Regions from separate parts of the Actinoplanes ianthinogenes genome, predicted to be linked through region 4. Evidence: predicted binding sites of a transcription regulator. Region 4 holds the regulator's gene; each other region holds the start of a gene.
What was found. The regulator HrcA, encoded in region 4, represses chaperone genes, less so after heat shock. The targets are predictions, from matches to a motif close to GGTTNGCACNCTCNNNNNGAGNGTGCNAACC.

Region 1 (3,203 bases), 660 kb from region 4:
CTTGCGCTGACCCAGCGGGCTGATCCCGCCGCGGACGTACCCACTGCTGCGCTCGGCGGCGGCCCGGTCGGCCAGCGCCGCCCGTTTGCCGCCGGCCGCCTGGGCGAGGGCTTTCAGGTCCAGATCGCCGGTGACCGGCACGACGCCGACCACGAGCCGGCCGTCCACCTCGGCCACCAGCGTCTTGAACATCCGCTCCGGCGCCACCCCGAGGGCCGCCGCGACCAGGGCGCCGTAGTTCGGGGCGTCCGGGGACACCTCGTACGGGTGCAGGGTGTGCGGCACCCGCTCCGCGGCCAGCAGCGCGGTGGCCGGGGTGCCGGCCGCTTTCTTCGGCATGCGCCGCACGCTACTCCGGGGGTGATCGACCCAAACATCCGATTCGGACCCGTTACGACGCTTCCGTTCCGTCGCTATGAGTGCGCGGTCAGCAGCGCGGTGGGCGCGCCGTCCACCCGGGTCAGCACCAACCCGGCCGCGTGCGGCCCGGCCAGCTTGAGGTCCTTGCGCAGCTGGTCGGGGACGAGGGCGGAGCCGCGCTTGCGGATCTCCAGCGTGCCGACGCCACGCTCGCGCAGCAGGGCACGCAGCCGCTTCAGCGAGAACGGCAGCACGTCGGTCACCGCCAGCCGCCGCGCGAACGGGGTGTCCACCGGGTCGTCGGTGTACACGTACGCGATCTCCGGGTCGGCCAGCCGCCCGCCGATCGTCGCGGCGAACTCGGCGACCAGGTGCGACCGGACCACCGCCGGGTCCGGGTCGTAGAACCAGGCGCCGACCGGCCCGACCGGAGCCCGTTCCACGCCGGTGCCGGTCAGCTCACCGCGCCCGACCAGGGAGGCCCGGCGCGGCGCCGACGCCAGCGGCCCGCACCAGAAGGCGGCCTCGACCAGGTCGCCGTCGACGCTGACCCACTCCCCCTCGGCGCCCGGCGGCAGCAGCCCGTGGTCGATGCCGGGGGCGAGCTTGAGCACCGTCCGCGGCACCCGCTCGGCCAGCCCGGCGACGAAGTCCCAGGGCGGCGAGTACGCCTTCGGGTCGAACACCCGCCCGCGCCCGGTCTGCCGGCGGGCCGGGTCGGCGAAGACCGCGTCGAACCCCTCCACCGCGACGGTGGTGGCGTCGGCACAGGTCACCGTGATCCGGTCGGCGAGCCCGGCGGCTTCGGCGTTCGCGGCGGCGAGCGCGGCGGTCGCCGGGTCGGCGTCCACGGCGTACACCGAAATCCCCTGACGGGCCGCGGCCAGCGCGTCGGACCCCAGCCCGCAGCCCAGATCGGCCAGGGTCGCGACGCCGCGCTCGGCGAGCCGGGCGGCCCGGCGCTCCGCGACCACCGCGCGGGTCGCCTGCTCCAGACCGTGCCGGGTGAAGAACATTCCGGAGGCGTCCGCCCCGAACTTCATCGCCGCCCGGCGGCGCAAACTAGCCTGGGTGAGTGCGGCGGCGGCCAGCTCCGCGCCGAAGCCCCGGGCCCGCATGGCCGAGGCCGCGGCGAGCGGCTCACCGTCACCGACCTCGGCCGCCACGGCCAGGGCACGGATCCCTTCCGGGGTCCGCAGGAGAGCAAGAAGTTCAGGGGTCACACCAGGCATTCTCCCCGGCGTGACAGGTTGGCACTCTGGTTGACGGAGTGCTAGTTCCGGCATAATCTCCGGTTAGCACTCTCATGATGAGGGTGCCAGCCGTCCCGGCCCGTCCGAGACGGTTAGGCACCAGGCGGACCGGCACCCGCGACGACGGCCCCGCCCGGTGGCATGAGGCATCTGACCGGCCTGTTTCATGGCCGGCGAAACCTGTACCCAGGAGGGTATGCCCGTGACTACCGCGACCAAGGTTGCGATCAAGCCGCTCGAGGACCGCATCGTGGTTCAGGCGAACGAGGCCGAGACCACCACGGCGTCGGGCATCGTGATCCCCGACACCGCGAAGGAGAAGCCGCAGGAGGGCACCGTCCTCGCCGTCGGCCCCGGCCGGATCGACGACAAGGGCAACCGCGTTCCGCTCGACGTCAAGGTCGGCGACGTGGTCCTCTACTCGAAGTACGGCGGCACCGAGGTCAAGTACGCCGGTGAGGAGTACCTGGTGCTCTCCGCCCGCGACGTCCTCGCGGTCATCGAGAAGTAAAGACCTAAACCGACTGTGCAGACGCCCTGTTCCGGATCTTCGGGGCAGGGCGTCGGTGCGTGAAGGGACCTATACATGGCGAAGATCCTCAGCTTCTCGGACGACGCCCGGCACCTGCTGGAGCACGGCGTCAACACGCTCGCCGACACGGTCAAGGTCACTCTCGGCCCGCGCGGCCGCAACGTCGTCCTGGACAAGAAGTTCGGCGCTCCGACGATCACCAACGACGGCGTCACCATCGCCAAGGAGATCGAGCTCACCGACCCGTACGAGAACCTTGGCGCGCAGCTGGTCAAGGAGGTGGCGACGAAGACCAACGACGTCGCCGGCGACGGGACCACCACCGCCACCGTGCTGGCGCAGGCGCTGGTCCGCGAGGGCCTGCGCAACGTCACCGCGGGCGCCAACCCGATCGGCCTCAAGCGGGGCATGGACCAGGCCGCCGAGGCCGTCTCCAAGGCGCTGCTGGGCAAGGCCGTCGAGGTCGCCGACCACAAGGCGATCGCGAACGTGGCCACCATCTCGGCCCAGGACTCCACCATCGGCGAGCTGATCGCCGAGGCGATGGACCGGGTCGGCCGCGACGGTGTGATCACCGTCGAGGAGGGCTCGGCCCTGCACACCGAGCTCGACGTCACCGAGGGTCTGCAGTTCGACAAGGGCTTCATCTCGCCGAACTTCGTGACCGACGCCGAGTCGCAGGAGGCGGTGCTGGAGGACGCGCACATCCTCCTCACCACGCAGAAGATCTCCAGCATCGAGGAGCTGCTGCCGCTGCTGGAGAAGGTTCTCCAGACCAGCAAGCCGCTGCTCATCGTGGCCGAGGACGTCGAGGGCCAGGCGCTCTCCACCCTGGTGGTCAACGCGCTGCGCAAGACCATCAAGGTCGCCGCGGTGAAGGCGCCCGGCTTCGGTGACCGCCGCAAGGCGATCCTGCAGGACCTGGCGATCGCCACCGGTGGCGAGCTGATCGCTCCCGAGCTGGGTTACAAGCTCGACCAGGTCGGCCTGGAGCAGCTGGGCAGCGCCCGGCGCATCGTGGTCGACAAGGAGAACACCACGATCGTCGACGGCGGCGG
Region 2 (3,203 bases), 2.1 Mb from region 4:
GCCTGTTCCGCGCCGAGCGCGAGCAGGAGGCCGCCGGTGGTCGGATCGTCGGCGGCGGTGACGTCGAGGACCAGGGCGGCGGTGGCGATCGGGGTGGTGTCGCCCCCGTCGTCGAGCCGTAACAGGTCGACCCGGTTGCCGGGGTGGACCAGGGCCAGGGCGGTCGGATCTGCCAGACGCACCGGGACGCCGACGGTGTCGTCCGGGATCGACGGTTTGCCGGAGGCGGTGGCTTTTGCAGGGGTCGTGGCCTTGGCCGGGGGCGTGGCGCAGGGGGACTTCGCCGGCTGGGCCCGGAACAGGGCGACCGCGAGGCCCAGCAGGGTGACTATCGCGGCGAGCCGGAGCAGGGTGCCGCGGCTGGGTGCTCGCAGGCGTATCGGATCGAGGCGTTCGTCCCGATTGCCGGATCGGCTCATGGCTCGCCCTTCCGTCGCCGTTCGCTGTGGTGCAGGCGGGCGACGTTAGGCGGATTCCGCGCGAATCGCGGGTGGGCCTGTGGACAACCGTGGGATGTGGATAACTCCGGGTGGGGCCGTGGCCGGGGCTAGGGTTGGGCGCGGCGAGCCGGTCCGGGGCGCGGCAGGGCCGCGAGAGCGCGGCATGCCGGATGCCGGGCGCGGCAGGGCGGCAGGGTCACGAGGGTGCGGCATGCCGGGAGCGACAGGGCGGCGGGGCCGGGAGAGCGCGGCATGTCGGGAGCGTCAGGGCGGCAGGGCCACGAGAGCGCGGCGTGCCGGATGCCGGGAGCGGCAGGGCGGCAGGGCCGCGAGAGCGCGGCATGCGGGATGCCGGGAGCGGCAGGGCCGCGAGAGTGCGGCATGCGGGATGCCGGGAGCGGCAGGGCCGCGAGAGTGCGGCATGCGGGATGCCGGGAGCGGCAGGGCCGCGAGAGCGCGGCGTGCCGGATGCTGGGCGCGGCAGGGCGGCAGGGTCACGAGAGTGCGGCATGCCGGATGCCAGGAGCGGCAGGGCGGCACAGAGTACGGCGAGCCGGGTGCGGTGTGGCCAGTGCGTGCTGGGCGGGACGCCGGGCATGACGAAGGGCGTGCCGGCGCGGCACGCCCTTGTCGGTGGCTGGTCAGGAAGCGGCGGCGGCCTTCGCTCCGGAGGAGGAACTGCTGCTGCTCGCCGCCGGGGTGCTGCTCGTGGTGGCGGACGAGGCGGCCGCGGGCGCCGCGGGGGTGCTCTCCGGCTTCTTGGCGGTCGAGTCGCCGTTGCCGCTCGACTTCTCGGCGCTCACGCTGCCGGAGCGGGAGTCGTTGCGGTAGAAACCGGAGCCCTTGAACACGATGCCGACCGAGTTGAACACCTTACGGAGCTTGCCGTGGCAGTTCGGGCACTCGGTGAGTGCCGGGTCGGAGAAAGACTGCACGGCTTCGAGCTGCTCGCCGCACTCGGTGCAGGCGTACTGGTAGGTAGGCACGGCTCCTCCGGATCTGTCGGCTGCTGGCACTCGCCAACTCCGAGTGCCAATGTTGCGGCATCGGAGGTCAATTCGTCCACTCCACCCCGTGTCTGAGGGCCCAGCGTGCCGCCGTATGTGACGAACTACGCGCGCACCGTGCGGCAACCCGCCGGCCCGCGCGAGGTGGATATCTGGTTGCGCTTCCAGCATTTTCGGTACGGCCGGAGCGCTCTGTCCGTGAAATGCCCGCGGATGCCGGGTTCAGGGCTCGGCGTCGGCCGCGAGTGCGACGTGACGTCGCGCCCCGGGGTGGGCCGCCACGGGTGTGACCAGGCGGGCTTGGCGATGAGTGCGGTGCTGGTTCGGAGCTGGGCCGGGCGTCACGCCGGGCGGGGGAAGAAGCCGGACGGGGTGAGGATGCCGTGGACCGGGCGGTCGTGAGGCTCGGCGGGAACCTGGTCGAGGGCTTCGTGGTCGTAAAGCAGGGCTACGACGAGCGGGCCGGGATGACGCGATCGGGCCAAGTCCGGGTTGTCGCGTTCGGTGTCCGGGAGGCGGGGCAGGGCCGGGTCGCCGGGGGTGCCGTGCGGGAGGCCAGGCAGAACCGGGTCGCCGGAGGCGCCGTGGGGGAATCCGGGCAGAGCCTGGCCGTCGGGGGTGCCGTGCGGGAGGCGGGGCAGGGCCGGGGCGGGGTTGTCGTGGGGGAGGCGGGAGAGGGCTCGGTCGTAGGAGCCGCCGCCTCGGCCCAGGCGCAGGCCGTCGCGGGACACGGCCAGGGCGGGGACCAGGATCAGGTCGGCGGTGCGGTGGGCGGTGACGCCCAGGCGGGGGCCGGGGGGTTCCTGGAGGCCGCGGGCTGCGGGGGCGAGGGTACCGGTGTATGCCGCCCAGTCGAGGTCGTTGTCGGGGAGCAGGACCGGCAAGAGGAGGCGACCGCCAGGGGGGAGCGCGGCGAGGAGGACGTCGGGCAGGGAGGGGCCGCCGGGCTCGGAGGGGGACGGGACGTAGGCGGCGATGGTTTTCGGGGCGGTCCGGCGTACGAAAAGCAGGGTTTGATCTTGAAGTTGGGCGGCGGACGTGGCTCGGTCGGCGACCGTAAGTGATCTACGGGCGGTGAGCAGCTGAGCGCGTAGCGTGATCTTGTTTTGGGGTGATTTTTCCGCGTCAACGGTTAAATCCGACATGCAACACCCCCTTTTGAAAACCGGCAAACGGTGCACACTATGTCAGCATCGCTCCAAAGAGGGCCACTCCCGGGAGGATGTGTGACATTACGTGGCCGGCTCACCAGCGCCTTCCTGGTGGTCGTGCTCGGTCCGGTCCTGCTCGGGTCCATCTTCGTCGCGCTGACCGTCGCCGCGGTCAGCCGGGACCGGACGAACGAGCGTCTCGATCATGCCGTGACGACCGTCCGGGCCGCGATCGGCGCGATCTGCGGGCAGTTGCAGGCAGCGGCCGACGCGGTCGCGGTGGTACCGGCCGGGTCCCGGTCCACGGTCGCCGATCAGCTGGTCGCCCGCGGCCTGGCCGGAGACATCCGGTTCGCCGGCGCGGAGATTCCCGAGCCGGCGGGGCTTGCCAGACGCTCGCAGCCCGCGCCGCAACCGGCCGCGCCGGAGGCCGGTGGGCCCTGGGGACCCGGGCCGGCGACGACGGGGACGCAGGCCGGATGGCAGGACTGCGCGGCGCCGGACGAGCGGCCCGCGACCGGGCCCGCCGCGACCGGGCCCGCCGCGACCGGGCCCGCCGCGACCGGGCCCGCCGCGCCCGGGCTCACGGCGACCGGGCACGTTAC
Region 3 (3,203 bases), 1.9 Mb from region 4:
CTGCTCGCCGGGGCGCTGGCCGGTCCGCTGGGCGCCCGGATCACGCTGCTGATCTTCGGGGCACTGACCGCGGTCTGCCCGGTGATCTACCTGCTGTCCCCGGTGCGCGGACTACGGGACCTGACCGATTACTCCACCACCGACCGGGAGATGCAGCCGGCCTGAGACACGGAACGGGCGGGCCGCTCGCGCGACCCGCCCGGTTCTGTCTGTTACGGCTGGACTCAGAAGTCCATGTCGCCGCCGCCGGGGCCGGCCGGCGCAGCCGGGGCCTTCTCCGGCTTGTCGGCCACGACGGCCTCGGTGGTGAGGAACAGCGCGGCGATCGACGCGGCGTTCTGCAGCGCCGAGCGGGTCACCTTGGCCGGGTCGATGATGCCCGCGGCCAGCAGGTCCACGTACTCACCGTTCGCGGCGTTGAGGCCGTGACCGGGCTCCAGGTTGCGCACCTTCTCCACCACGACGCCACCCTCGAGGCCGGCGTTGACGGCGATCTGGCGCAGCGGCGCGTCCAGCGCGACCTTGACGATGTTGGCACCGGTGGCCTCGTCGCCGGACAGGTCCAGCTTGTCGAAGGCGGTCTTGCCGGCCTGCACCAGCGCGACGCCACCACCCGGGACGATGCCCTCCTCGACGGCCGCCTTCGCGTTGCGAACGGCGTCCTCGATGCGGTGCTTGCGCTCCTTGAGCTCGACCTCGGTGGCCGCGCCGACCTTGATCACCGCGACACCGCCGGCCAGCTTGGCCAGGCGCTCCTGCAGCTTCTCACGGTCGTAGTCGGAGTCCGAGCGCTCGATCTCGGCGCGGATCTGGTTGACCCGGCCCTGGATCTGCTCGCCGTTGCCGGCACCGTCGACGACGGTGGTCTCGTCCTTGGTGATGACGACCTTGCGGGCCTGGCCCAGCAGGGACAGGTCGGCGGCGTCCAGCTTGAGGCCGACCTCCTCGCTGATGACGGCGCCACCGGTGAGGATGGCGATGTCCTCCAGCATGGCCTTGCGGCGGTCACCGAAGCCCGGGGCCTTGACGGCGACGGACTTGAAGGTGCCACGGACCTTGTTGACGACCAGGGTGGCCAGGGCCTCGCCCTCGACGTCCTCGGCGATGATGACCAGCGGCTTGCCGGACTGCATGACCTTCTCCAGGACCGGGAGCAGGTCCTTCACGGCGGAGATCTTGCTGTTCGCGATGAGGATGTAGGGGTCGTCGAAGACGGCCTCCATCCGCTCGGCGTCGGTCATGAAGTAGGCCGAGATGTAGCCCTTGTCGAAGCGCATACCCTCGGTGAGCTCGAGCTCCAGGCCGAAGGTGTTGCTCTCCTCGACGGTGATGACGCCTTCCTTGCCGACCTTGTCCATGGCCTCGGCGATGATCTCGCCGACCGTGGTGTCACCGGCGGAGATGGACGCGGTGGAGGCGATCTGCTCCTTGGTCTCCACGTCCTTGGCGATCTGCGAGAGGCCCTCGGAGACGCTGGCCACGGCGGCCTCGATGCCCCGCTTCAGGGCCATCGGGTTGGCGCCGGCGGCCACGTTGCGCAGACCCTCGCGAACCAGGGCCTGGGCCAGGACGGTCGCCGTCGTCGTGCCGTCACCGGCGACGTCGTCGGTCTTCTTGGCGACCTCCTTGACCAGCTCGGCGCCGATCTTCTCGTACGAGTCCTCGAGCTCGATCTCCTTGGCGATGGATACACCATCGTTGGTGATCGTGGGGGCGCCCCACTTCTTCTCGAGAACGACGTTGCGGCCCTTCGGGCCGAGGGTCACCTTGACGGCGTCGGCGAGCTGGTTCATGCCGCGCTCGAGGCCCCGGCGAGCCTCCTCGTCGAATGCGATGATCTTGGCCATACGGCGTTGTCCTCCCGGACATCCGCGGTTACGAGCCGATGGGCCCGTCCCCGCACACTGAGGAAGTCTGTGGACGTCACCACCTGGCGATGTGACGTCCTCAGGCCGAGCCGGATAGCCCGCGACGACCGGTTTCGTGCCGCGGCGCCGATGGCGGCGACGCGACCGGAACCCCACCGTCCCGACCTGTTGGCACTCACGGGTCGCGAGTGCCAATCACCTGTTTAGCACTCGCGACCGGTGAGTGCAAGAAACACCATCTTCCCGCGAAACCCCCGGGTCCGGTCCGGAATCCGGCTAAAGATCTTCATGCGCAGCTCAGGACGGTTTTGCGGCAAGACGGTTGCCGGTGACCGCCGCGACGAGTAATGAGGACGCATGGAGAACTGGACCGTGCGCCGGGTCACCCCCGCGGACGCCGGACGGCTGCGCGCCCTGCGACTCGAGATGCTCGCGGACAGTCCCCTCGCCTTCCTGGAGACCCTCGCCCAGGCCGCCGCCCGCTCGCACGAGGGCTATGCGCAGCGCCTGCGCATGTCGGCCGACGGACCGGAGCTGTCCCAGTTCATCGTCGACCCGGGCGGCGGGCCGCTGCTCGGGCACGCCGGCGGCACCGCGATCCCGGACGAGCCGCTGGTCACGGTGGTCTTCTCGGTCTACCTGACGCCGGCGACCCGGGGCGGCAAGCTGCTCGCCCAACTGGTCGAGGCGGTGGCCGACTGGTCGACGGCGGCCGGGCGGCACGAGCTGATGCTCGAGGTGGTGGTCGGGAACGGGCGGGCGGTCCGGGCGTACGAAAAACTGGGTTTCGAGGACACCGGGGTGCGCCTGCCGCATCCGACGGTGCCGGTCCTCACCCAGTTGCAGATGCGCCGGAAAATCTGATGTCGCCCCGGCGCTGGCATGTCACCCGGACGGTGCTCACCGCCGTGAACGGGACCACGGGCGCCGGGCTGCTGCTCGCCCTCGCCACCCGGACCAAGATCCGGCGCGGCCGGGACGGCGTGCTGATCGCCGAGGGGTGGCGACTCCCGATGCCGCCGGCGTCCTGCTTCACGGTCGGCTCGGTGATCATCACCCGGCGCTCGGCCGAGTGGCTGCTGGCCGAGGAGCGTGCCGCGCTGCTGGCGCACGAGAGCCGGCACGCGGGGCAGTACGCGGTGCTCGGCCCGCTGTTCTGGCCGGCGTACTGGGTCGCTTGTGGTTGGTCTTACGTCGCGACCGGGTCCTTCGGCGTGCGCAATTACTTCGAGCGCCACGCCGGACTTCACGATGGCGGCTATCCGGAAGACCTGCCACTGCGCCCCTGGCTGCAACGGATCCGCCGCCGGTGAGAGGACTTTGGTCGGGAGGACG
Region 4 (3,203 bases):
AGATGCGGCACCCCCTTGCCCCGGATCCGCAGCGTGCTGGCCGGCTGGGTACCCGCTTTGACCTCGATGTTCTCCTCGCCGTCGAGGGTCTTGATGGTCATCCGGGTGCCGAGCGCGGCGGCCGTCATCGGCAGGGTGACCCGGCAGTGCAGGTCGTCGCCCTTGCGCGAGTAGACGTCGTGCGGGCGCTCGTGGATCTCCACGTAGAGATCGCCGGCGGTGCCGCCGCCGGGGCCGACCTCGCCCTGCTGGGCCAGGCGGATGCGCATGCCGTCCTCGACGCCGGCCGGGATCTTCACGGTCAGCGAGCGGCGGGTGCGAATCCGGCCGTCGCCGGCGCAGGTCGGGCACGGGCTCGGGATGATCGTGCCGTGGCCCTGGCAGTTCGCGCAGGGGCGGGACGAGACGACCTGGCCGAGGAAGGTGCGCTGCACCGACTGCACCTCGCCGCGGCCGCCGCAGACCTCGCAGGTGGCCAGGTGGGTGCCGGACGCGGTGCCGGCGCCGGAGCACTGGGTGCAGAGCACCGCGGTGTCGACGGTGATCGGCGCCTCGACACCGAACGCGGTCTCCACCAGGTCCAGCTCGAGACGCAGGATGGCGTCGGCGCCGGGACGGGTGCGCGGCCGCGGCCCGCGCGAGCCGCCACCGGCCGCGGTGCCGAAGAAGGCGTCCATGATGTCCTGGAAACCGACGAACGGGCCGGCCCCGCCGGGACCGCCGCCGGGCGCGCCGCCGCCGGGCGCCAGCGGGTCACCGCCGAGGTCGACGATCTGCCGCTTCTGGTCGTCGGAGAGGACCTCGTACGCCGCGTTGATGTCCTTGAACTTCTCGTGCGCCTCCGGATCGGGGTTGACGTCCGGGTGGTACTGCCGAGCCAGTTTGCGGTAGGCGCGCTTGATCTCGTCGTCGGTGGCTTCCCGGCTCACGCCGAGAATTCCGTAGTAGTCCTTGGCCACGGGGTTTGGAGTCCTCAATGTCTGCGCGGATCCGTCAATTCTGTGCCAACAGGTCGCCAACGTAGCGTGCCACTGCACGAACAGTAGCGATGGTGCCGGGGTAGTCCATCCTTGTCGGCCCCAGCACACCGAGCCCACCAACGATCGTCGCACCCGGTCCGTAACCCGTGCTGACCACGGACGCGGACCGGAGGTTGTCGATCTCGTTCTCGTCGCCGATCCGGACCCGGGTGGTGCTCGGCTCCAGGTCGCCGATCAGTTTGAGGAGGATGACCTCCTCCTCCAACGCTTCGAGAACGGGACGCAGTGTGCCCTGAAAGTCCAGCACACCGCCGCGGGTGAGGTTGGCCGTCCCGGCGAGCGCGAGGCGCTCCTCACTCCGCTCGACCAGTGTCTCCAGCAGAACGGTGGCCAGACATGCCATGTTCCCCCGGCTCCCGGGAGCGCACTCCTCGACGAGTTTCTGCACCAGGGGCGGGGTGTCTGCCAATTTCTGGCCGGCCAATTTCTCGTTCACCCGGCGGCGTAGATCCCAGACGTCGCCCTCGGGGACCGGAGCGGGCATCTCGACCAGGCGCTGCTCGACCCGGCCGGTGTCGGTGATCATCACGAGCATCAGCCGGGTGGTGGAGATCGGGACCAGCTCCAGGTGGCGCACCGCCGAGCGGGACAGGCTCGGATACTGCACCACTGCGACCTGCCGGGTGAGGGTGGCGAGCAGGCGGACCGTGCGGTGCACCACGTCGTCGAGGTCGACCACGCCGATCATGAAGCGCTCGATGGCGCGGCGCTCGGCGGGGCTGAGCGGCTTGATCCGGGTGAGGCGGTCGACGAACAGCCGATAACCGGCGTCGGTGGGCACCCGGCCGGCACTGGTGTGCGGTTGCCGGATGTAGCCCTCCTCCTCCAGCACGGCCATGTCGTTGCGCACCGTGGCCGAGGAGACCCCGAGCTGGTGGCGCTCGACCAGCGCCTTGCTGCCGACCGGCTCGCGAGTTTTCACATAGTCCTCGACGATCGCCCGGAGGACCTCGAGCTTGCGGTCATCCAAACTCATATGACCCCTCCCCCTCAATCGCGTCCCTCTGGCACTCCCGCGGACAGAGTGCCAGTCTACTTCGCGGCAGGCGGCAACGCGATGATCGAAAGGTCAGCCGTTGTTCGGCCTCCGATACCGTGTCGGCCATGACCGAGCCACCTCGACCGCCAGGTGACGGGTACCCTACGTCGCCCGGAGCGCCCTACACTCCCCCGCCGGGCCCGGGATATCCGCCTCCTCCGCCCTACGGCCCGCCGTCCGGCGGATATCACCCCGGCTATCCGCCGCCGCTCAGCTCGGAGGATCGGACCTGGATCCTGGTCGCCCACCTGGGCGGCGCGGCCGGCGCGTTCCTCGGCGGCGGCCTCACCGGCTGGGTCGCGCCGCTGGTCTCGCTGCTGGCCCGGGGCGAGCAGTCCCCCGCGGTCCGCGCCGAGTCGGTCAAGGCGCTGAACTTCCAGATCCTCTGGACGATCATCGCGGTGATCGGATACGCCACCTTCTGCTTCGGGATCGGCGTGGCGATCGCCGGGATCGCCTGGCTGTTCGCCACCATCGCCGGCGGCATCGCCGGGGCGAAAGCGGCCAACAACGAGCCGTTCCGGTACCCGGCGAGCGGCAAGTTCCTGAGGTGACCGCTCAGACCAGGTCGCGGATCACCGCGTCGGCGAGCAGACGGCCGCGCAGCGTGAGCACCAGCCGGCCGGCCGCGTAGGCGGCCGGATCCAGCAGGCCGTCGCCGAGGGCCCGGGCCGCGCCGCCCGGGTCCACCCGGTCCAGCCCGATCCCCTCGCGCAGCCGGACGCGGAGCATCACGTCCTCGACGTGCCGGTCCTCATCGGTCAGCAGCTCGCGCCCGTGACCTGGGGAAACACCATCATTCAAACGATTTGCGTACGCCGAGGGATGCTTCACGTTCCACCACCGCACCCCGCCGACGTGGCTGTGCGCGCCGGGTCCGAGTCCCCACCAGTCGGCACCGGTCCAATACAGCAGGTTGTGCCGACACTCGCCGCCGGATTTCGCCCAGTTCGACACTTCGTACCACTGGAAGCCGGCCGCGGTGAGCGCCTCCTCGGCGGCCAGGTAGCGATCCGCGGCCACGTCGTCGGAGGGGTAGGGCAGCTCGCCCCGGCGCATCCGGGTGGCCATCCGGGTGCCGTCCTCGACGATCAGGGCGTACGCGCTGACGTGGTCCACCCCGG

Region 1: groES (co-chaperone GroES) is a predicted target of HrcA. The motif match lies at 1,654-1,684, and genes of this name have one in related genera.
Region 2: Aiant_RS18140 (FmdB family zinc ribbon protein) is a predicted target of HrcA. The motif match lies at 1,448-1,478, and genes of this name have one in related genera.
Region 3: groL (chaperonin GroEL) is a predicted target of HrcA. The motif match lies at 2,035-2,065, and genes of this name have one in related genera.

The regions. Positions count from the first base shown of each region.
Region 1 is NZ_AP023356.1:5,476,052-5,479,254, reverse strand. Features, by position in the region: gene ybaK (Cys-tRNA(Pro) deacylase) at 1-339, opposite strand, end outside; gene Aiant_RS24865 (class I SAM-dependent methyltransferase) at 414-1,592, opposite strand; gene groES (co-chaperone GroES) at 1,810-2,124, shown strand; gene groL (chaperonin GroEL) at 2,200-3,203, shown strand, end outside.
Region 2 is NZ_AP023356.1:4,053,522-4,056,724, reverse strand. Features, by position in the region: gene Aiant_RS18145 (hypothetical protein) at 1-419, opposite strand, end outside; gene Aiant_RS18140 (FmdB family zinc ribbon protein) at 1,082-1,426, opposite strand; gene Aiant_RS18135 (5-formyltetrahydrofolate cyclo-ligase) at 1,789-2,592, opposite strand; gene Aiant_RS18130 (GGDEF domain-containing protein) at 2,674-3,203, shown strand, end outside.
Region 3 is NZ_AP023356.1:4,222,852-4,226,054, forward strand. Features, by position in the region: gene Aiant_RS18990 (MFS transporter) at 1-165, shown strand, start outside; gene groL (chaperonin GroEL) at 225-1,847, opposite strand; gene Aiant_RS19000 (GNAT family N-acetyltransferase) at 2,226-2,732, shown strand; gene Aiant_RS19005 (hypothetical protein) at 2,777-3,181, shown strand.
Region 4 is NZ_AP023356.1:6,136,926-6,140,128, reverse strand. Features, by position in the region: gene dnaJ (molecular chaperone DnaJ) at 1-959, opposite strand, end outside; gene hrcA (heat-inducible transcriptional repressor HrcA) at 994-2,016, opposite strand; gene Aiant_RS27835 (DUF4870 domain-containing protein) at 2,145-2,633, shown strand; gene hemW (radical SAM family heme chaperone HemW) at 2,638-3,203, opposite strand, start outside.